4 regions of the Methyloradius palustris genome follow, and region 3 is predicted to be linked to each of the others. Evidence: predicted binding sites of a transcription regulator. Region 3 holds the regulator's gene; each other region holds the start of a gene.
The links. Region 3 encodes sigma-54, which starts transcription at its own class of promoters, with help from an activator protein. Its sites were predicted from a motif close to TGGCACNNTTCCTGCT; they were not measured.
Positions count from the first base shown of each region.

Region 1: the regulator sigma-54 is predicted to act here: its motif matches at 2,835-2,850, upstream of ZMTM_RS02060 (ANTAR domain-containing response regulator).
Region 2: the regulator sigma-54 is predicted to act here: its motif matches at 2,441-2,456, upstream of ZMTM_RS01860 (SelT/SelW/SelH family protein).
Region 4: the regulator sigma-54 is predicted to act here: its motif matches at 2,880-2,895, upstream of ZMTM_RS03095 (class II aldolase/adducin family protein).

Region 1 covers NZ_AP024110.1:385,321-390,315, reverse strand. Annotated here, with positions in the region: gene ntrB (nitrate ABC transporter permease) at 1-674, opposite strand, end outside; gene ZMTM_RS02065 (CmpA/NrtA family ABC transporter substrate-binding protein) at 702-2,003, opposite strand; gene ZMTM_RS02060 (ANTAR domain-containing response regulator) at 2,223-2,798, opposite strand; gene ZMTM_RS02055 (PepSY domain-containing protein) at 3,221-3,733, shown strand; gene infA (translation initiation factor IF-1) at 3,848-4,105, opposite strand; gene ZMTM_RS02045 (cold-shock protein) at 4,443-4,646, shown strand; gene ZMTM_RS02040 (lipocalin family protein) at 4,784-4,995, shown strand, end outside.
Region 2 covers NZ_AP024110.1:344,536-349,530, forward strand. Annotated here, with positions in the region: gene ZMTM_RS01845 (DUF2322 family protein) at 1-298, opposite strand, end outside; gene coq7 (2-polyprenyl-3-methyl-6-methoxy-1,4-benzoquinone monooxygenase) at 295-915, opposite strand; gene ZMTM_RS01855 (S41 family peptidase) at 921-2,357, opposite strand; gene ZMTM_RS01860 (SelT/SelW/SelH family protein) at 2,519-2,809, shown strand; gene ZMTM_RS01865 (ferritin-like domain-containing protein) at 2,939-3,409, shown strand; gene ZMTM_RS01870 (C40 family peptidase) at 3,481-4,074, opposite strand; gene ZMTM_RS01875 (hypothetical protein) at 4,264-4,599, shown strand; gene ZMTM_RS01880 (ABC1 kinase family protein) at 4,633-4,995, shown strand, end outside.
Region 3 covers NZ_AP024110.1:185,272-190,266, forward strand. Annotated here, with positions in the region: gene rapZ (RNase adapter RapZ) at 1-263, opposite strand, end outside; gene hprK (HPr(Ser) kinase/phosphatase) at 267-1,229, opposite strand; gene hpf (ribosome hibernation-promoting factor, HPF/YfiA family) at 1,380-1,706, opposite strand; gene ZMTM_RS00925 (RNA polymerase factor sigma-54) at 1,739-3,181, opposite strand; gene lptB (LPS export ABC transporter ATP-binding protein) at 3,205-3,927, opposite strand; gene lptA (lipopolysaccharide transport periplasmic protein LptA) at 3,976-4,518, opposite strand; gene lptC (LPS export ABC transporter periplasmic protein LptC) at 4,499-4,995, opposite strand, start outside.
Region 4 covers NZ_AP024110.1:635,963-640,957, forward strand. Annotated here, with positions in the region: gene ZMTM_RS03080 (ABC transporter substrate-binding protein) at 1-516, shown strand, start outside; gene ZMTM_RS03085 (NAD(P)H-dependent oxidoreductase) at 800-1,351, shown strand; gene ZMTM_RS03090 (sigma-54 interaction domain-containing protein) at 1,436-2,635, opposite strand; gene ZMTM_RS03095 (class II aldolase/adducin family protein) at 2,943-3,662, shown strand; gene ZMTM_RS03100 (ABC transporter substrate-binding protein) at 3,687-4,736, shown strand; gene ZMTM_RS03105 (ABC transporter substrate-binding protein) at 4,801-4,995, shown strand, end outside.

The DNA.
Region 1 (4,995 bases), 200 kb from region 3:
ATCTTGGTCACGATCTTCCATTCTGAGAGATTGAGCACCTTGGCCACATTCATATAGTCTTGCGGTACCTTGCTTACACCAACTGCGGTATTGATAATCATCGGCCAGATGGCAGAAATGAAAATCACCCAGATTGCCGCAGGGTTAGCCATCTTGAATACCAGCAGGCCAATCGGCAGCCAAGCTAAAGGCGAGACTGGACGTAGCAGGCCAATAATCGGGGCTGCCATGCGAGACATGAATTCAAAGCGGCCGAGGATGAAACCCATGGGAATCCCGACCAACGCTGCGAGACCAAAACCTAGGCCAACACGCTCTAGTGAGGCCACGATATTCCAGCCTATGCCTTTGTCATTAGGACCATTGTCATAAAACGGATGGCTGAACAATTGAACTGCTGAATGCCATGTAGACACTGGGCCAGGCAGATTGGGCGATTGGTGCGCAATCACCGTCCAGACAACCAATAAGAGCCCGATGCCAAACATTGGCGGAATAATCCACTGAAAAAACTCCCTGCTTTTTAGCGCCAGCATGCCTGGTTTTTTAGGCGTTGTTGGCACTGGAGTCTTGACTTCAGCTTTTACGGAAGCTTGAATCACAGACTCAAGCTTTGCATCATCAGCTTGCATGAGCGTTGCCACACTTTCTTGATTGAGTGAAATAGTAGTCATCGTTTAATTTCCTTATTAAGATGAGACTCAGGCTTTAATCTTGAAGCCAGCTGCATAAGCTTTTGGATTTTTGCCATCCCAAACAACGCCATCCATCAACTTACTGCTACGCATTGGGTCTTTAGGCACGCTGATGCCAAGTTGGCTAGCGACTTGGGTGTATAGGTCGATCTGGTTTACTTTTTTAGCAATCGCCAAATAGTCTGGGTCGTCTTTCAACAGACCCCAGCGTTTATGCTGGGTAAGGAACCACATGCCGTCTGAGAGGTAAGGGAAATTCACCTTGCCATCGTTGAAGAATTTCATGAAGTTAGAGTCTTCCCATTTTTTACCATTGCCATTGTCGTAATGACCGAGGAAACGGCCTTCAATCACCTCTTCAGGCGCATTAACATAAGATTTACCAGCAATCAGCTTGGCAACAGCTGGACGGTTGGCAGTCGCTTCAATGTAGCGGCAAGCTTCAAGCACAGCCAACATCATGGCGCGGGTAGTATTCGGGTTCTTAGCGACAAACTCGGCGGTTGTGCCTAGTACTTTTTCTGGGTGATCGACCCAAATGTCTTGTGAAGTTGCGACAGTGAAGCCCACTTTGTCGTAAATTGCACGTGCACCCCATGGCTCACCCACACAGTAGCCATCCATATTGCCGATACGCATATTGGCAACCATCTGTGGTGGTGGCACTACAATGGTTTTGACATCTTTAATGGCGTTAATGCCATTTGCGGCCAGCCAGTAATAAAGCCACATGGCATGGGTACCAGTAGGAAAAGTCTGCGCGAAAGTAAAGTCGCGGTTTTCATTATCCAGTAGACGTTTAAGCGTTGGGCCATCGACCACGCCCTTGTCTTTTATCTGATTGGCTAGCGTAATGCCTTGACCGTTATTATTCAGGCTCATGAGCACGGCCATGTCTTTTTGCATGCCACCAATGCCCATTTGCACGCCGTACACCAGGCCATACAGAACGTGGGCTGCGTGCAATTCACCGTTGACTACTTTGTCGCGAACACCTGCCCACGAAGCTTCTTTTGAAGGCACAATCTTGATGCCGTATTTCTGGTCGAAGCCCATTTCGGCAGCGACAACAATTGGCGCACAGTCAGTTAACGGGATAAAGCCAATTTTCACTTCTTTGATTTCAGGGGCATCAGTGCCTGCGGCCCATGCATTATTGCGAACCTGCTCAGGCACCATGCCCATCAAAACAGAGGCACCCAATGCGCCAGCACTTGCACGGAAAAAATTGCGGCGGCTGTTATCAGGGGTTACCACTTTTTCGGTAGCAAAGCTTTTTTGCGCTACATCTTTTTCATTGGTACTCATGTGTTACTCCTAAGTCTCAAAACACAAAATAAAAAAGGCGTCCTGCTTACGAAATAAATTTCGCAGCAAGGACGCCTTTGTCCGGTGAGCCAGCACTGGCTCGTTATTGCTTGTGTACTACTAGTTCTTTATTACTAATTACTAAAATTTTAATTATTTCTTTGCTGTGATTTCTTCTCCCGCCGTTGGGTAGAGATCACCGTTCCAAACTTCTAAATCTTAAAACAGCAACTTTGCTGCTTGTACCACTTGCTCGGCTAACGTTGCCAAGCGTATGTTCTGTTTCATCGCCATATTTCGCAACATGCCATATGCTTCATCTTCGCTAATGCCACGCTGCTTCATGAGTAAGCCTTTGGCTTTTTCTACCACCTTGCGCTCACTCAGCTTGCTGTTTGCCTCATTTAACTCAAGACGCAAACTTTTAAATTCTTCAAATCTTGCTATCGCCGCATCCATAATCGGCCTCAACCGATCACCTGCTAAACCACCGACCACATAAGCACTTACACCTGCTTTTGTAGCCTCTCGAATCTTGTCTCTATCGCCATCATGCGTAAACATCACAATCGGCCGCGGTGCATTCGAATTCATCACAATCAAGTGCTCCAGCGTATCTCTGCTGGGCGACTCTGTATCTATAATCACTACATCGGGCTGCAAGGCACTCACTGCATCATGTAAGTTTGCCGTATCAGACAAACGCCCAATCACGTTATACCCTGCATCTGATAACAATTGAGTGAGTGGAGCTGCACGCTCCGCATGGTTATCTACCAGTAAAACTCGGAGCATAATTGACTCAAGTTAACATTACGCTTTACAGGCAAAAGCAATAGCTATGCCATTGAGAAATAAAATTCGTTAATGCCATGAAATAATTAAATTAAACTTCAGAATCATTTTCAATTGCCACCATAAAAAACGTCAATGTTCACTTAGTTGTGGTGCGCGTGCACCATTATGAAACTTTATCTATTCAGTTTATGGGTATTTGATATATCGACAAGTTATTTCTACCGCCATTAGGTACTGCATTTTTCCCACAGTATTGGCTGTCGACAACCAACACTGGTTACATGCAGCCAAAATTAAAATTAATTACCTATAATAATCAACACTTTATTTACAATTTACCGGGCAAAACCTAGAATAGCCTCATTGGGCATTTATAGATAATGCCAGCCAATTTTTAAACCACAAGATAGGATATTGCCATGTATAAAACATCAATCGCAGCAATTATTGCCGGTTTATTTGTGATAAACCCAGCTTTTGCAGCTGAAAAATTCACAGGAAAGTTAGAAACCGCCATGAAAGCTGCTTTAGCGAAGTACCCAGGCGACGTGATCTCTCTTGAAGCCGAGTTGGATAATGGCAAGGCTATTTACGAGTTCGATATCAAAGGTGCTGACGGCAAAGAATGGGAAGTGGAAGTAGATGCCAAAACAGGAAAGATACTAGAGATAAATCTTGAAGTTGTAGATGCAAGCGACCCTGCATTTAAAGCCAAAGCAAAAATCACTGTTGAAGAGGCAAAAAAGATTGCGCTGGCATTACACGCTGGTGAAGTTGTAGAAAGCGAATTCAAGATAGAAGCTGATGGCGACCCTTCTTACGAATTCGACATCAAGACAAAAGATGGCAAAGAGTGGGAAGTAGAAGTAGATGCTGTGACTGGCAAAGTGGTGGGTAATCAGGAAGAGGTTTACCAGATTGGTCTAGACTAAGATCAGACTCAGGCTGAATTTAACTTAGCCACCCACTAAAAAGGGCTCACTCAATATATTGAGTGAGCCCTTTTTATCAATTAACGAGCATTACTTAATTACAAACACTCATAATCAGTAAGTTCGACGTCTCGGAGTAAAAGCAGCTTTTGATTCAATGTGCCTGAAAGTAATACGGCCATTGTTGATGTCATAAGGTGACAACTCCAAAGTAACCTTATCACCCGCTAAAATTCGGATATGGTTTTTACGCATCTTGCCACCCGTATATGCAACCAGATTGTGACCGTTATCCAAGGTCACTCGAAAGCGCGAATCGGGCAGCACTTCCATCACCACACCATTCATTTCTATAAGCTCTTCTTTTGCCAAGGATATTTCTCCAATAAGTTTTTGTTACCATGATGAAGCAACAATCTCATAGAGTTTTGAGGTGTAGTAAATCAGAGGGAATTCAGTGCGGAATACACAAGACCAGTAGTGCATGTTTTGCATTATTTGAATTAGGTCAATGCAATTTAGACGTCCGCGCAGTATAGGCGCGCAAGTTTAATTAAGCAATCAGCATAATAATGCTTGACTTTGTGTTGATTTGTACGTACAAAGCCAATAAGGCGTTTGGTTATTTCAGTTTTTAAGTCTATGGGCTTATGAATTTGGTAAGCAGACTTTCAGGGTGCCTCCCTTTTAAAAGTATGAAAGTAATATAATGGCAACAGGTATAGTTAAATGGTTTAATGATTCTAAAGGTTTTGGTTTCATTACTCCTGATGGTGGTGGTGACGATTTATTCGCACATTTCTCTGCAATCGTTGATAGCGGTTACAAGAGTTTGAAAGAAAATGAACGCGTTACTTTTGACGTGACAGAGGGTGCTAAAGGTAAACAAGCTTCTAATATCCAGAAGGCTTAATTGCTTATCTGATATTGCTGTAGCTTAGCAACTAACAGAATCCCATAAAATGGCCCTTAATTGGGCCATTTTTATTTGTGTGAGCCCTTAGCGATCAAAACAGAATCAACCAAAACTTGGTTAAGCATCTATTTCATATGAAACCCATCCCACATCTGCTCAGTTTCTTTGCAATTGTCTTTTGCTGCTGTTTAGCTCGGGCAGATCAGCCAGATGTCACCAGCGTAACCACCCTCGATATTAATCGCTATGTAGGAAAGTGGTATGAAATAGCTGCATTTCCGATGTTTTTCCAGAGAAATTGTATTGGTGACACCACGGCAGAATATTCGCTAGATACTAAGGGTGA
Region 2 (4,995 bases), 160 kb from region 3:
TTTCAATCAGCGCTAGCAAGCGATCGATATTTGGGTGCTTGCCAGCGTTGAGTTTTGCATCTTCTGTATGTTCCGCGTAAATCCCCAAGCCCTCATTCGCAGCCTCAACGCTGATTTCGCCATATTTTTTATATAGATGGTGATACACCTTGATAGAGCCTTGGCTTCCAGGCTTGTTTTCAATCACGGCTGTTGTTTCACCATCTAGCGCTATAAGCTCTATTTTTTGTACATGTTCTGCGGCGGGCAGGGCCGCCAGCTGTTCGCTAAATGGTTTGATGCTAGATTCTTTGCTCATAGGTAATAGCTAGTTTTGGTCATTAGTTTTGAAATCAATTGCATACCTGATTTGATCGGTTTTGGTAACTCTGCGGCGCCATGTTCATAAGCTGTTGCTGCGTGCTTGGCTTCATCAGTTTGCATTTGTTCGACAATGACTCGGCTCTTCGTGTCTTGTTCAGGCAGACTGTCCAAATGGCTTTTCAAATGCTTTTCAACTTGTAGTTCGGTTTCTGCTAAAAAGCCTAGATTCCATTTGTCGCCAAGCGCCCCAGCAATCGCGCCCATGGTAAATGAACCCGCATACCATAGCGGGTTGAGCGCGCTGGTTCTTCCACCTAGCGATTTAATGCGCTCTTCACACCAGGCTAAGTGCTCAGTTTCTTCTTTTGCCGCTTGTTTCAGTGCTTCTACCGTAGCAGGGTTCTTGGCAGTGAGCGATTGTCCACTGTACAAAGCCTGGGCGCAGACTTCACCGCTATGGTTTACGCGCATCAATGCAGCAGCATGCTTCTTTTCTGCACTTTCCAGCGTTGCTTCAGCGAAGTCATGATCAGGATGTTGACGAGCGCTATGGGCTTCCGCTAACAGCGTACGCAGTCCTTTATCAAACTCTATGATTAGTCGATCTAGCATCTTGCTTATTTGCGTTGCAGAATCTGCGCGCCCTTAAGTAGATTCAAGGCCTGATTAAACTGATAGTCAGATTTGCTACCAGGCTCTGGTGGTGCCTTATCGCTGGTTTTGTCAGCAGGCGCTTTGTCTTTATCCACTGGCGCAGGGGTTGCAGCATCTGGTGTTTTTACAGGCGTGGCAGGTGTATTTGCGCTCGCATCTTTAGGGTTGGATAAATGATTCGATAAATCAGCTTCGCGCAGATTAAGGCCTGATGAATCAGAGCTGCTTAGCGTGGCATCTTCAACAGTAATATCGGGCACAATGCCTTTCGCTTGGATAGAGCGGCCGTTAGGTGTGAAGTATCGCGCTGTTGTTAGTTTAATTGCTGTTCCGTTATTCATTGGCAATATTGTTTGCACGGAGCCTTTGCCAAAGCTTTGTGTGCCCATGATAACTGCACGTTTTTGGTCTTGTAGAGCGCCCGCCACAATCTCCGAGGCCGAAGCTGAGCCACCATTGACAATCACAGCCATCGGCACTGTTTTCAGTTCTGGCGATGCGTTGCGCAAGTAATCAGCACTGCCTCTGACGTAGTTTTCAGGATTGGCAGTCAGGTTCATTTTTGCATCTTCAGTACGGCCTTCGGTGTACACGACTAAATCACCTTTGGGGATGAACGCAGCAACAACGCCTACAGCCGCATTCAGCAAGCCGCCTGGGTTATTACGTAAATCCAGTATCAAGCCTTTAAACGGTTCTTTATTTTGATCGCGCAGGGTTTGCAGTGCTTTTGCTAAATCTTCACCAGTATGTTCCTGGAATTGTGTGATGCGAACGTAGGCATAGCCAGGCTCGACTAATTTGTATTTAACACTTTGGGTTTTGATGGCTGCACGTTTTAAGGTGATGACTAAAGGTTTAGGCTCGCCTTTGCGCAATATCGTTAGCGTGATTGGGGTGTCTGGCTTACCGCGCATCATTTTTACTGCGTCACTCAGGGTCAGTCCTTTAACTGCGGTGTCATCAAGTTTTATAATCAGGTCGCCACTTTTAATGCCTGCTTTATATGCGGGCGTGTCTTCAATCGGCGAGACAACTTTCACAAATCCATCTTCCATTCCCACCTCAATACCCAAGCCGCCAAACTCGCCTTGCGTACCTGCCTGCAAGTCTTTAAAGCCATCAGCATCCAAGTAGTCTGAGTGTGGGTCTAGGCCTGATACCATGCCTTTGATTGCTTCAGTAATGAGTTTTTTGTCATCGACTGGTTCTACATAGTCTGTCTTGATTTTGCCGAACACTTCAGCAAATGTGCGCAGTTCGTCCAGTGGTAATTGTGGCTGTGATTTGGCATCTTTATCAGTGCTTTTATCGGCAATCGCAGAATATGTCAGGCTGAGCATGAAGCCCATGGCGATACTGACAACGATTAAGCCAAATTTATTGAGTTGTGCACGCATGTGGAAACTGTTCCTTAATGGAAGGTAAAGTATTAGATTGAGGTAGAGTTAAATATTGAGTAATGCAAATATAAATCGAACAATAGCTTATTTTCCGCTATTTACCATGTATTTGCATAGTAGCCAGCTATTTTGTGGCATAAATTAAAAGGTTTTCCCCAATGAACCAAAAAAATCTAACGGATATTGAAATCGAGTATTGCACCCAATGTCGCTGGCTATTGCGCGCTGCATGGATGGCACAGGAGCTACTTGTTACCTTCGAATACGACATTACCCGCGTGAGCCTAGTTCCTGGGACTGGTGGCATTTTTGAAGTGCGCCTGAATGGGCAGGTGCTATTTTCACGCAAAGAAAAAGGTCGTTTTCCAGAGTCTAAAGAACTGAAGCAATTGATTCGTGATGTTATTGATCCAGACCGCCCCTTGGGACATAGCGATAAAGTCGAATAATAGTCGGGCGAAGACTAAACCCATTTGAGATTCAAAATGTGAACTATTCGCAGTTCTGCAAGATTCTTTTAAAGCGATTAGACTCGGGTTTTCAATCAACGCTTTTAAACCAAACTAGTGAGGTGACACATGGCTAAAAAACCAAAACACGATGAACACAATTCCCCCGTCATCAAGGCGCTCAACCTGATTCTTGAGATGGAGCTGGCTGGTGTGGTGCGCTATACGCACTATGCGCTGATGGTCTATGGATATACGCGCATACCGATTGTTTCATGGCTACGGGGGCAAGCCACGGAATCTCTCGACCACGCTAACAAAGCTGGTGAATTGATTACGCATCTTGGCGGGCATCCTTCATTGTCTATAGGCCCACTGCTTGAAACGCATAACCACGACATTGGCGATATTTTGCGTGAATCGCTCGAGCATGAAAATGCTTCACTCAATTGTTATCGCAAACTGCTGAAGTTAGTAGAAGGTGATTCAGTGATGCTGGAAGAATATGCGCGTGAAATGATTTATGCAGAAGAGTTGCATATCGGCGAAGTTGATAAAATGTTGCGCAAACCTGGCGATGTAGGTGTGTTTTACAAGTAATAAATAGCCAAGTCTGAATAAACTAAAAGCGGCCATTTAAGCCGCTTTTAGTTTAATTTGGATCGCGCGAGTTACTCACTCATTTGATTGCTGGCCGCGCTAATGGCCGCTGCATCCTTAGGGGATATCAGTTTTTCATCTAGCCGTTTTGCGCCATTAAACCGTTTTACCCAGTAACTATCATCCATATCCACCACGCTAATGCCGCCGCCTGTGCTGGGTGCGTGAATAAATCGATGCCCGCCAATATAAATGCCGACGTGAGAAAACGCTGTTTTTAGTGTGTTGAAGAACACTAGGTCGCCTGGTTGCAACTCATCTATTGAGACGGATTGCCCTAACTGGCTGATGGCGCGCGCGCTGTGAGGTAAAGTCAGGCTGGCTGCCTGTTGAAATACATAACGTACAAAGCCGCTGCAATCAAAGCCTGTATCTGGATTTTTGCCACCATAGGTATAGCGTATGCCAGTCAGGCTTAATGCATTCATCATGACTTCTTGCACAGTGTCAGACCATCTAGATGCGCTGGCTTGGCCGTTTTGATCGTTATTTACTGAATCACTGTTGTTAGCGGCCATTCCATTGGGAACCATAGTGCGATCCGCAGCATGAGCTTGCAAACTCAGGCTGAGTAATATGGCCAGTAAAGTAGGGCGTATTAACATGAAATGCATTCTAAAAGCGTTGAGTACTATTTGTAAACCCTTATTTTTGTTCATGAATTTTAGCTGTAACTGAATTCAACGCCCAAGGCAGCAACAAGTGCAACAATCTATGGTGTAGAATCAAACTAGATAAATTCTGAACCATGAGGTCAATCGATGCGCAAACATCAATCTCTGACGGGGCTAAATTTGAGAGTAAACGCAAGTAAAGCAGTGCATGCGGTGCTGAATAAAGTGATCCACCAGGCTGATCATGGCCATGAAACGCTGGCCGAGCATGCGCAGCAGATAGGCACTTCAGCAAAGCATAGAATGAGGCTGGTTGCCAAAGGGTTCGCTCAGGAAATACATAGTTCTATCATGCATGTGCGAGATACAAGTAAACAAATGACTGGCCAAATGACAAGTAAGGCAAAGCGTAAAATTGCATTGCTTGCCAGCCGCAAACTCAATGAAATCGCCAACAAAATTGAACAAAAAGCCAATGCCATTCATCTCAGTGCCACTAAATCTGCCAGCCGTTAATAGCGCAGACAATACCAAAAGCAACACATACTAATGATTCGTCAAACCATTTCTGTCTTTCGTGACTTAGGCCGCATACGCGAGATTACTGGCGTGCTCATGCGCTATGGTTGGGATGATATTGCCAAGCGTCTGGGCAAGCGCAGCTTTATTGGCTGGGCTGGCAAAGCATTAAGCGCCGATGTACCGCCAGAGATCATGAATTTGCCGCCAGAAGTCAGAGTGCGTTTAGCGATTCAAGATTTAGGCCCTACGTTTGTCAAACTTGGGCAGGTACTTGCGACCAGACCAGATATTTTCCCACCGCACTGGATTACTGAGTTCTCTAAGTTGCAGGATCAAGTGCCGCCTGTGCCTTTTGAAGAGTTACTGCCCGAGCTTGAGAAAGCCTTTGGT
Region 3 (4,995 bases):
TTTGAATCCAGAAACAACAGTTGAACATCAATGCCTTGGGCTTTGAGTGCCTGAATATTCTCGGGTAGCGTTTCCAGCGCTGCGGTACGGGTATCAATGCTGATAGCCACGCGGTCATGATGGGCTATACCCAGATGTTGGGAGATTTCGGGTAATAAAGTCGCGGGCAGGTTATCAACGCAGTAGTAGCCGCTGTCTTCCAAGGCTTTCAGTACAATACTTTTGCCTGAACCAGAGAGCCCTGTGACGATGATGAGTTGCATGGTTTATTCAGTCGCCTGTGCTTTGCGCAGGCTGCGATTGATCTCGCGATGTTGCCGCTGCATAAACTGCTTGGTGCCGTTAATACCGCGCAGTAGCAGCATGTGATTACGCACAGCAACTTCTACCAGTACAGCAATGTTGCGGCCTGCGGCGACGGGAATCATGACTTTGGGTATTTTTACGCCGAGTATTTTTTCGTGATGCGATTTGACTTTCAGGCGATCCAGTTTCTCTGGCATCACCAGATCGGCCATCTCAAGCTGGATAATCAAGTCCAGCGGTTTAGTAGGCTTGACAGCGTTATCGCCAAACAAGGCGCGAATATTGAGGATACCTAGCCCGCGTACTTCAAGAAAATCCTGCAACAATGGCGGGCAACGTCCTTCCAGACGGTCGGGCGCGATACGGAAAAAATCAACGATGTCATCTGCCACCAGTCGATGTCCGCGCGAAATGAGCTCAAGCGCTAACTCGCTCTTACCAATGGCTGGGCTACCTTTAATCAATATGCCAAAGCCCTGAACCTCAATAAATACGCCATGTGCACTGGTAGATTCAGCCACGGCCTGTGCCAGGTAATGGCTCAATACGTCCATCAAGCCAGGGCTTTGTAGCGGCGAAGTAAATAGTGGGGTTTGAAATTGATCCGACGCATCGTTCAATTCTTTAGGTGGTTTTTCACCATTGGCAACAACGACTGCAGCTAAATCGGTTGAAAATAAATTTTGAATCGCTTGGTGTAACTCTTTGGATTTCAGGCTGCGCAAGTAATCCATTTCAGCACAGCCCAGCACTTGCACGCGATTGGGATGTACAAAATTCAGATGGCCTATTAAGGCCAGTGAGGGTTTAGTGACAGTTTCGCTGGTCAGCAGGTTATTGCCGCCATCGAGCCCTGATACCCAAGTCAGTTTGAGGTTACGGCGGGTATCGTTATAGAGTTGATTTACACTGATTTCAGCCATGATTGAATCCATCATGGAACATAAATAGAAGATACTGCTCGGCAGCAAGCACAGACAAAACCTGTTGATCTGGTAATGATGGCTTGTTTTGCATGCCGCTTGCGCCTCGCAGTTTTATGGTGTGCAAAAGTTTTATGGAATCACTAAACTTTATTCAGTCGCCTGATGTTTCAGAGCGCCATTGGTTTTGTGGTGATCGCCTTGTTTCTCTTTGTGTTTCAACACTTGGCGATCTAGTTTGTCACTCAGCGTATCAATGGCGTGATACATATTCTCGTCACTGCTTTCGGCGTGCAAATCATTCCCCGGTACGTGCAATGTGGCTTCTACTTTTTGCGCTAGTTTAACTACGCTAAACGTGACTTTCACGTCTATGACATGGTCGAAATGGTTGCTGATGCGCGCGAGTTTGCTCTGGACGTAGTCCCTTAGTGCAGGGGTGATTTCCAGATGATGGCCAGTAAGATGCAGGTTCATGATTGACTCCTTCATTAGTAAAATCACAAATCCTAAATGGATTTGCGCTGGTTAGCCGCGGGTATCGAGAGAGACTCGCGGTATTTTGCAATGGTGCGTCGTGCCACCATAATTCCTTGCTTACTCAAAATATCAGTAATCTGGTTGTCTGATAAGGGTTTTTTCGCATTTTCTTCGCTCACCATTTGCTTGATCAATGCGCGTATCGCAGTGGCAGAGCAAGCGCCGCCAGATTCGGTAGATACATGGCTACCGAAGAAATATTTAAGCTCATACACACCACGTGGTGTAAGCATATATTTTCGTGTGGTGACGCGAGAGACGGTGGATTCATGTAAACCCAGTTCATCAGCGATTTCACGCAAAACCAGCGGGCGCATAGCGACTTCACCATGCTCGAAAAAGTTACGTTGTCTATCTACAATCGCTTGTGAGACCCGCAAAATCGTCGAGAAGCGCTGCTGGATATTCTTGATCATCCATTTCGCTTCTTGCATCTGGCTCATCAGGTATTGGCTGGAGCTGTCACGATTGCGCTTTAAAATACCTGCATAAAGTTGGTTGATACGTAGCCTAGGCACTACTTCATCATTTAACGTGGCGATCCATAAGCCTTTGACTTTTTTGACCAGAATTTCATGCTGAATATAGTGGTCGGAGCCGATTTTTGTAAAATCGCTACCAGGGCGAGGGTTGAGCTGCGTGACCATGAGCTGAACTGCGCGTAATACATCGTCATCGCATTGCAGGGTTTTACGCAGCTTCGCGTAGTCTCTGCTGGCCAGTATGGGTAAGTGTTGGAGTGCTACATTGATCGCCAAGCCCAAATGCGGCGTATCTTCTGGCATTGCTTGCAGTTGTAATGCCAGGCATTCGGCTAGGCTACGGGCGCCTACGCCAGGAGGATCTAAATGCTGGATGTGTTTGAGCGCGGTTTGTAGCTCTAGCAGATCAATTTCGAGCTCATCAGGCAGTAATTCCAGTAGTTCTTCTAATGGCTGTTCAAGATAGCCATCATCATTAATGGTATCAACCAGCAACATGGCGAGCGTTTGATCCCGCTCTGAGAATTGCATCAATTTAAGCTGGCTGATCAGGTGTTCACGTAAGGTAAGAGAGACAGACTCCTGAAAGCTAAAGTCGTTTTCGTCGTCATTGCCTGCGCTGTTGTCTTCCCAACGATTACCGCTGGAAAACTCAAAATAGTCATCGCCGTATTCTTCCTGACGTGCGGGCTCATCAGTGGCTGGAATCGATGTTTCCTGCACCGTGTTGTTTGGCACAAAAGCTTCTGCTTCCAGATCAACAGGCTGGTCAGTATTGGTGGTGCGTTCAAGCAGGGGGTTTTCTTGCAGCAAGGTTTCTAGCTCTTGATTCAACTCTTGAGTTGATAGCTGAAGCAAGCGAATAGACTGCTGCAACTGCGGTGTGAGCGCCAAATGTTGCGAAAATTTAAGTTGTAGGCTTTGTTTCATAATTAATACGCCGCCTGCGCTGATTACAGGCGGAAATCCTTACCGAGATACACTTCTCTGACGCTATCGTTATGAATAATTTCACTGGGTTTGCCAGCCGCAAATACGCGCCCGTCATTCACAATATACGCTCTATCGCAGATGCCGAGGGTTTCGCGTACGTTATGGTCAGTAATCAGTACACCAATATTGCGAGCGCTCAAAAAACGGATGATCTTTTGAATATCCAGCACAGCAATCGGGTCTATGCCGGCAAACGGTTCATCCAGCAAAATAAAGCTGGGATTGGTTGCCAAGCAGCGTGCAATTTCAACACGGCGGCGCTCGCCACCAGATAAACTTACCGCCATATTGTTGCGAATATGCACAATGTGCAGCTCAAGCAGCAATTCTTCCAGCCGCTCAGCCATCACTTGAGGGCTCATTTTTTGCAGCTCTAATATCGCCATGATATTTTCAGCGACTGTCATCTTGCGGAATATTGACGGCTCTTGTGGCAGATATGAAAGGCCGAGCCTGGCGCGCTGATGAATAGGCAAGCGGCTCAGGTCTTTGCCGTCTAGCAAGATACGGCCGTCATCCAGTGAGACCAGCCCCACCATCATGTAAAAACTGGTGGTTTTTCCTGCACCATTGGGCCCGAGCAACCCGACGACTTCACCACTGTTCACATGTAGTGAAATATCCTGCACCACCGTGCGGGATTTATACTTTTTGCGCAGACCTTCTACTACCAATTCACTCATGTATTTGCTAAAACTTTCTCAAAACTTCTTAATTATTCAGGCCTGGTTTTATTCAGTCACAGGTTTTTTGGGTTGTATCACTGCGCGGACTCGGCCGTTAGGCGCAGAGGGCGTAGCCACCTGTGAGCCACCACCTAATACTTCAGCATATTCTGCATTGGCGTCATACATGATGTAATCGCCATGAATCACATCATCGCCGCGCTTCACTGAGGCTTGCGTATAAAGCTGTACTTTATCCATACGGCCATCGTACTCAATGCGTTGACCGTTGCCTTGCATATATTCAGCCTTGCCTTCCATTTTTTGCTTGAAAGTGCTCGGCATGCCTGTCGAAGTGCTGTGCTGAAAGCCATCTTTATCTTCACGCACAATCAGCTTATCGCCACGAATCTCCAACGTGCCCTGGGTCAAAATCACATTGCCCGTGTAGGTGCTGGTTTTCTTTGCATCGTTCACAGTGACTGTATCGGCCTCAATATCAATCGGTTTCTGCCGATCGGCCTTTTCAGCAAAGCTGGCGGATGACGCCAATAAAAATAATGACGCCACTAACAGGGTGGGCGACAGACTAAGGTGTGGCTTGTTCATATTGTCTCCGAATACGGGGCTTGTTTTGAGCAGGTGCTGCCTGATTATTCTGTGCGTTACTATTATTGTTGCTTTTAGCTTTGTTAGTGCTGGGTTTAGTACCAGCTTGTTTAACTTGTGGTTTGGCGACTGCTTTCTTTGTGACCACTACTTTGTTGTCTTGTTTGGCCTCTAGCACTGCTTTGTCTGCAACTGCCTTATCCGCAAGTCCTGGCCTTAAATAATGCACATGTACGTTTTTGAGTAGCTTGAGCGTTTTTTCTTTTTTGTTGTATATCATCCCGGTGCCGCGCAATTCCGTGCTTGGTGATTGCTTGATCACCACAGCCTTATCACTGGTTGCAATCTCGGTTTTAGGAAACACCTTCAAATATTCAGTCGTCACGGTCATATCGCCGCGCTCTTTGTAGCCTTGCCTCAAGACTTTTACGTTGTCCATAAATTCGATTATCTCACCATTGCTTGATACTGTACCGC
Region 4 (4,995 bases), 450 kb from region 3:
GATTACGAGACTGAATTCAATGCGCTAAATAGTGGTGCCGTGGATGCAATCTTTGTCAAAGGTGCGCGCGGCTATGCGGCTGCCATACATCATGGCGCTACCATTGTGTATGACGTACGCAACCATCCTGACCCAAAAGTACGTGCCAACAACGGCGCACCCCGCCCAATCACGGTGGATGGTGCACTACTGCGTGAAAGACCTGACTTAGTCGTGCGCTTCTTGCGCCAAGTGCTTTCAGTCGGCGACTGGGCAGCCAGCCATGAAGCTGAAACCGTCGCTTATATTGCCCGCGAATCAGGCTCTACCGATGAATGGGTACGCAAAGCCTACGGCAACGACATTCACCTGCATCAGGGTACTGATCTCAACCCTGAATCCATCGCCGCTTTATCTGGCTACAAGGATTTCTTGTTGAAATGGGGCTTCATCAAGGCAGATTTTGATGTAAATGCCTGGATAGACCCAAATCCATTAAGGGAAGTATTGCAGTCATTGGAAAAGAAAGCAGCTTAAGCATAAGCAGACTGTAAAAAAGCAGGGGTTATTTAGTGGCTCCTGCTTTTTATTTGGCGCGAAAGTAGTCATAAGTTGCCCATCAATACTCTGCTATCTGCCACAAAGTGTTGTTGCTGCAACATTGCATCAACATTTGATGTATTGATATCTGACTTATTCTATTAAATATACCCTTATAAATTAATTAGTCATTGATTATAAAAGATATTATTTAATGGCATTGCTTTTGCAAGTATGACCCCATCTATCTTTTATAACCAATTTGAACAAGGCTTAATGTATGGCAAAAATAGTCGGAATTTCGGGGAGCATTACCCAACCATCACGCACCAAGAATTTGGTGGAGGTGATCGTGAACAAGGCATCACAAAAGCTGCATGCGCATGCTGAGGTGATTGATATTGCGCAGATCGCAACGGTACTGGGCAGCACAGTTTCTTATAACCAGTTTCCTGATGCTTTGGCGGCTGAGTATAAAAAGCTGGATGAAGCAGATTTGATTGTGATTGCTAGCCCAGTCTATAAGGCTTCTTATACTGGCTTGCTAAAGCATTTCTTTGATTTGCTAGACCCAAAGCGGTTGGCAGGTAAAGTCGCGATTCTAGCGGCTACTGGGGGTAGTGACCAGCATGCGCTGGTGCTGGACTACCAACTACGAACACTCGCCAGCTTTTTCGGCGTCTATACCGTGCCTACGGCGATATATGCCAAAGATACTGAGTTCGTGAATTATGAGTTAACAAGCGATGCAATCAAGCAGCGGATTGATGTTGCGGTAGATCAGGCAGTATTTCTCTTGCAGCAGGAGAATTTGCAGGCGCTCGTTGCTTAGAAATTACAATTTGATAGTCGCCATTCAGAAATGAATAGGGCCGAAATTATCGGCCCTGTTTTTTTATCGTTTAACAGCTATAGATCAGGCGATTAGTCCAAGTTCTTTCAGTCGTGCGCGCAAAATATTGCGGCTGATGCCTAGCAACTTGGCGGTATGTACCTGATTCTTGTTGCTAAACTCATAAGCCTTGGCAACGGTAACGCCGTTGATCAAGTCATAGAGATTATCAGGTGCTTTTTCAAATAGCTCGTTGAGGGTTCTCTCCAGCGCATCTGTACCGCTATCGGCTATGTAGGATGTGCTTGTATAACCTACAGATTGAAGCTCTGGCTTTTGATAACCCTGATCTTTCAGATCCAGACTATGCGCATGAATAGCTGGCAGGTTCAGGTCTTTGGGTTGTAGCGACGACGATGTGGATACCAGCAAGGCGCGGTGAATCACATTCTCTAGCTCGCGAATATTGCCAGGCCAGGGGTAATCGAGCATGAGTCGTATGGTCTCTGGTGCCAGTTGTGGGGTAGCAGTCTGCAAGCGGTTTTTATACACATTCAGAAAGTGCTCAACCAGCGGCAATATGTCGCCACGGCGCTCACGCAATGGCGGCAAGTCGATTGGTACTACCTTGATGCGGTAATACAAATCTTCGCGGAAGCGGCCAGCGCGCACGGCTTCTTCCAGATTTACGTTGGTGGCGGCAATCAGGCGCACATCAATCGGTGTGGGTTTGCGTGAGCCTACCCTTACTACTTCACGTTCCTGTAGCACACGTAGCAGTTTTACTTGAGTGGATTGCGGCAAATCGCCTATTTCATCCAGAAACAGGGTGCCGCCATTGGCGGTTTCAAACCAGCCTATCTTGGATGTATTGGCACCAGTAAATGCACCACGCTCGTAGCCAAATAGCTCGCTTTCAACAAGCGTCTCGGAGAATGCGCCGCAATTGATGGCCTGAAATGGCCCGTTCTTGCGGTTGCTCAAGGCGTGAATATGACGTGCAATCAGCTCCTTGCCGGTACCCGTTTCACCAATGATCAATGCGGTCGCGTTACTGGCAGCAATCTTCTCAATCAGGCTCAGCAGGCTTTGCGACTTTGGGTCGCTGAATACCAGAGCGCTGGCACGGATAGATAAACTAACCGCAGACGGATTAGGGTGAGTGATTACATGATCAGCGGCTTCCACCGACCGTTCAACGGAATCTCGGCGGTGTTCTAAGCTTGGGCTGCTGCCCGAGCGATCATTTCCAGGTAAATCATAGTGCCATGGTTGTGTGCGCATTCTTGTGCTCACTCTCTGCTAATGAATGGCGTGAATATACTTAATAGTTATTAAAATGTATATGAATAATAAATAATATCAATATAACTATAAAGAATTAAAGGTTAAATGAACTCTAAAGTGTTTGCTAGGCAACAGCTACTGTTCTATTCAGATCAATTGTTGAAATCAGCACATCAGATCATTTCGTATTAATTCTTAATTAAATTAATAATATCAATAACTTGTATTTATTATTGGATCTTGGCACAGCTATTGCGCTTATGTCGCAGTGAGTTGTATTCAACGTTCAATAAAGGATATGAAAATGAGTGTAGTAGCCATAGAAACAAAAACAGATATTGATGCTTTTGTCGCCAAAGTGCTGGTCGAGGCACAGCTGGCATTTGATGTGTTTCGTGAAACGGGCACTATCACCGCTAACGGCACGGTTGGCTTTGTCGAGCGTGTGCCTGGTGAAGATAAGATTGTGATAGTCAATGATCCAGGCCCATTCAATCGTGGCAAAAAGCTGGAAGCAACAGTGGCCGGTTTTGACGGCACGGTTTATCAAGGCAAGGCTGGTGGTGTAGGTCGCTATACCAAGATATTCCAGCAGCATCCTGATATCACTACCGTATCCCATGTGCATTCTCCATATCTCGGCGCATGGGCACAAACCCATCGCACTTTACCGATTCGCTATGTGCCAGTGCAGCGCTTCAAGCTGATTCGTGAATTGCCGGTCTATATTGACCGCCGTCAGCAAGAGGTAGATTACATTCTCGACCAAATCAAGCTCAATCCCCACACTCCAGCTATTCTCGAAGCCAACGGTGGATCAACCGTATGGGGCAAGGAAGGCTTGCGCAAAACAGCCGAATTCATCCTGCTGCTAGAAGAAGGTGCTCAGATTCAGCTGCTAGCAGAGTCTCTCGGTGGTTCTCGTGATTACGGCCCTGGCGTATTGGCGCAGCAATGGAAGATGGCCAAGATATTCGAACAGGCCAAGACAGAAGGTTTGGTGCCCGTGACGGATTTGGGCTAAGCGTAGAGAAATGAGAGAAAAGATATGAGCACGCAGAATATCGACCAGATATGGTTCACCCGTTGCCCAGTTCCTACAGCCACTGGCCTTGCGTATAAGCTAGGTTGGCTAGATGAGGAGTTTGCACAGGATGGCATCAAGGTTTCTACATTACAGGATGCGCCACGTGAGTTACAGCGCCATCACTACGATCACCAGCTGCCAACCCTGATCCGCGAAGGTGGCAACTTGTTGGCTCTTGCAGCCAGGGCACAAGGAGCAGCTACAAAACTGATAGGGTTGACGTGGATAGAAGAATGGCAAGCCATATTAGTAAGGCCTGATTCTGGCATCACCAAGCCTGAGCATCTGCGTGGCAAGCGCTTAGCACTGCCAGCTTTCATTGACCATCCAATTAAGGATCACATTCGTGGCAGTAGTATTGCCCGTGGCATGAGCCTGCATGGTTATAAGGGCGCGTTGTCTATTGCTGGTTTGACTCTGGATGATGTCAAACTGGTGGAGGTTGCTTCTGGTTGGGGCAACACTGGCAACCGCGGTGAGCGACTTGGTGATCTGTGGTCTGGCTTGCAGGATCTGATTGATGGCAATGTCGATGCTGTATATGTCAAAGGCGCTTCCGCTGTTGATGCCGCCAAACGTTTGGGCGCAGTAGTAGGTATCAATCTGGATAGCTACGCAGACCTTAAGACGCGTGTGAATAACGGCACGCCTAGGCCAATCACTGTGCATGAAGATTTTCTGGAAAACCATGGCGATCTCGTTGCACGTTTTCTTTACCAAACCCTGCGTGCCGCTGATTGGGCCAAAACCAATATCAATGGCGTGCGCGATATTCTGAAAAGCGAAACGCGTTCAGGCAATGATGGCGTTGAGACAGCCTATGGCGATGATTTTCATTTATCGCTAGTGCCCTCACTCTCTGCAGAACGTATCGAGTTATTCCGCCAGCAGAAAGATTTCATGCTCGTGCATGGTCTGCTGGATCGCGATATTGATCTCGATGCATGGGTTGATTTCCGCCCCCTGGCTGAGGCCGAGAAATGGCTGCATGAAAAAGCTAAGGCCGCTTAACACTGTATCTGTATATAGAGCTGTATAAATGGCAGCTTTGTACCTGAAATTATTTGGAGTTGTCATGTTGAAAAAAAGTATCAAGTTGTTGTTATCTGGATTAACTGTCATGGCGTTTGCATCGTCCTTGGCAGTTGCTGAAGATTTACCGAAGACTGTCCGCATCTCTGTAGTGGCTTATAACATTGCAGGCAAGACTACTTTTATGGGGCAGGAAGTATTGCTCGAACAGGGCGGTCTCGGTGATGCACTAGCAAAA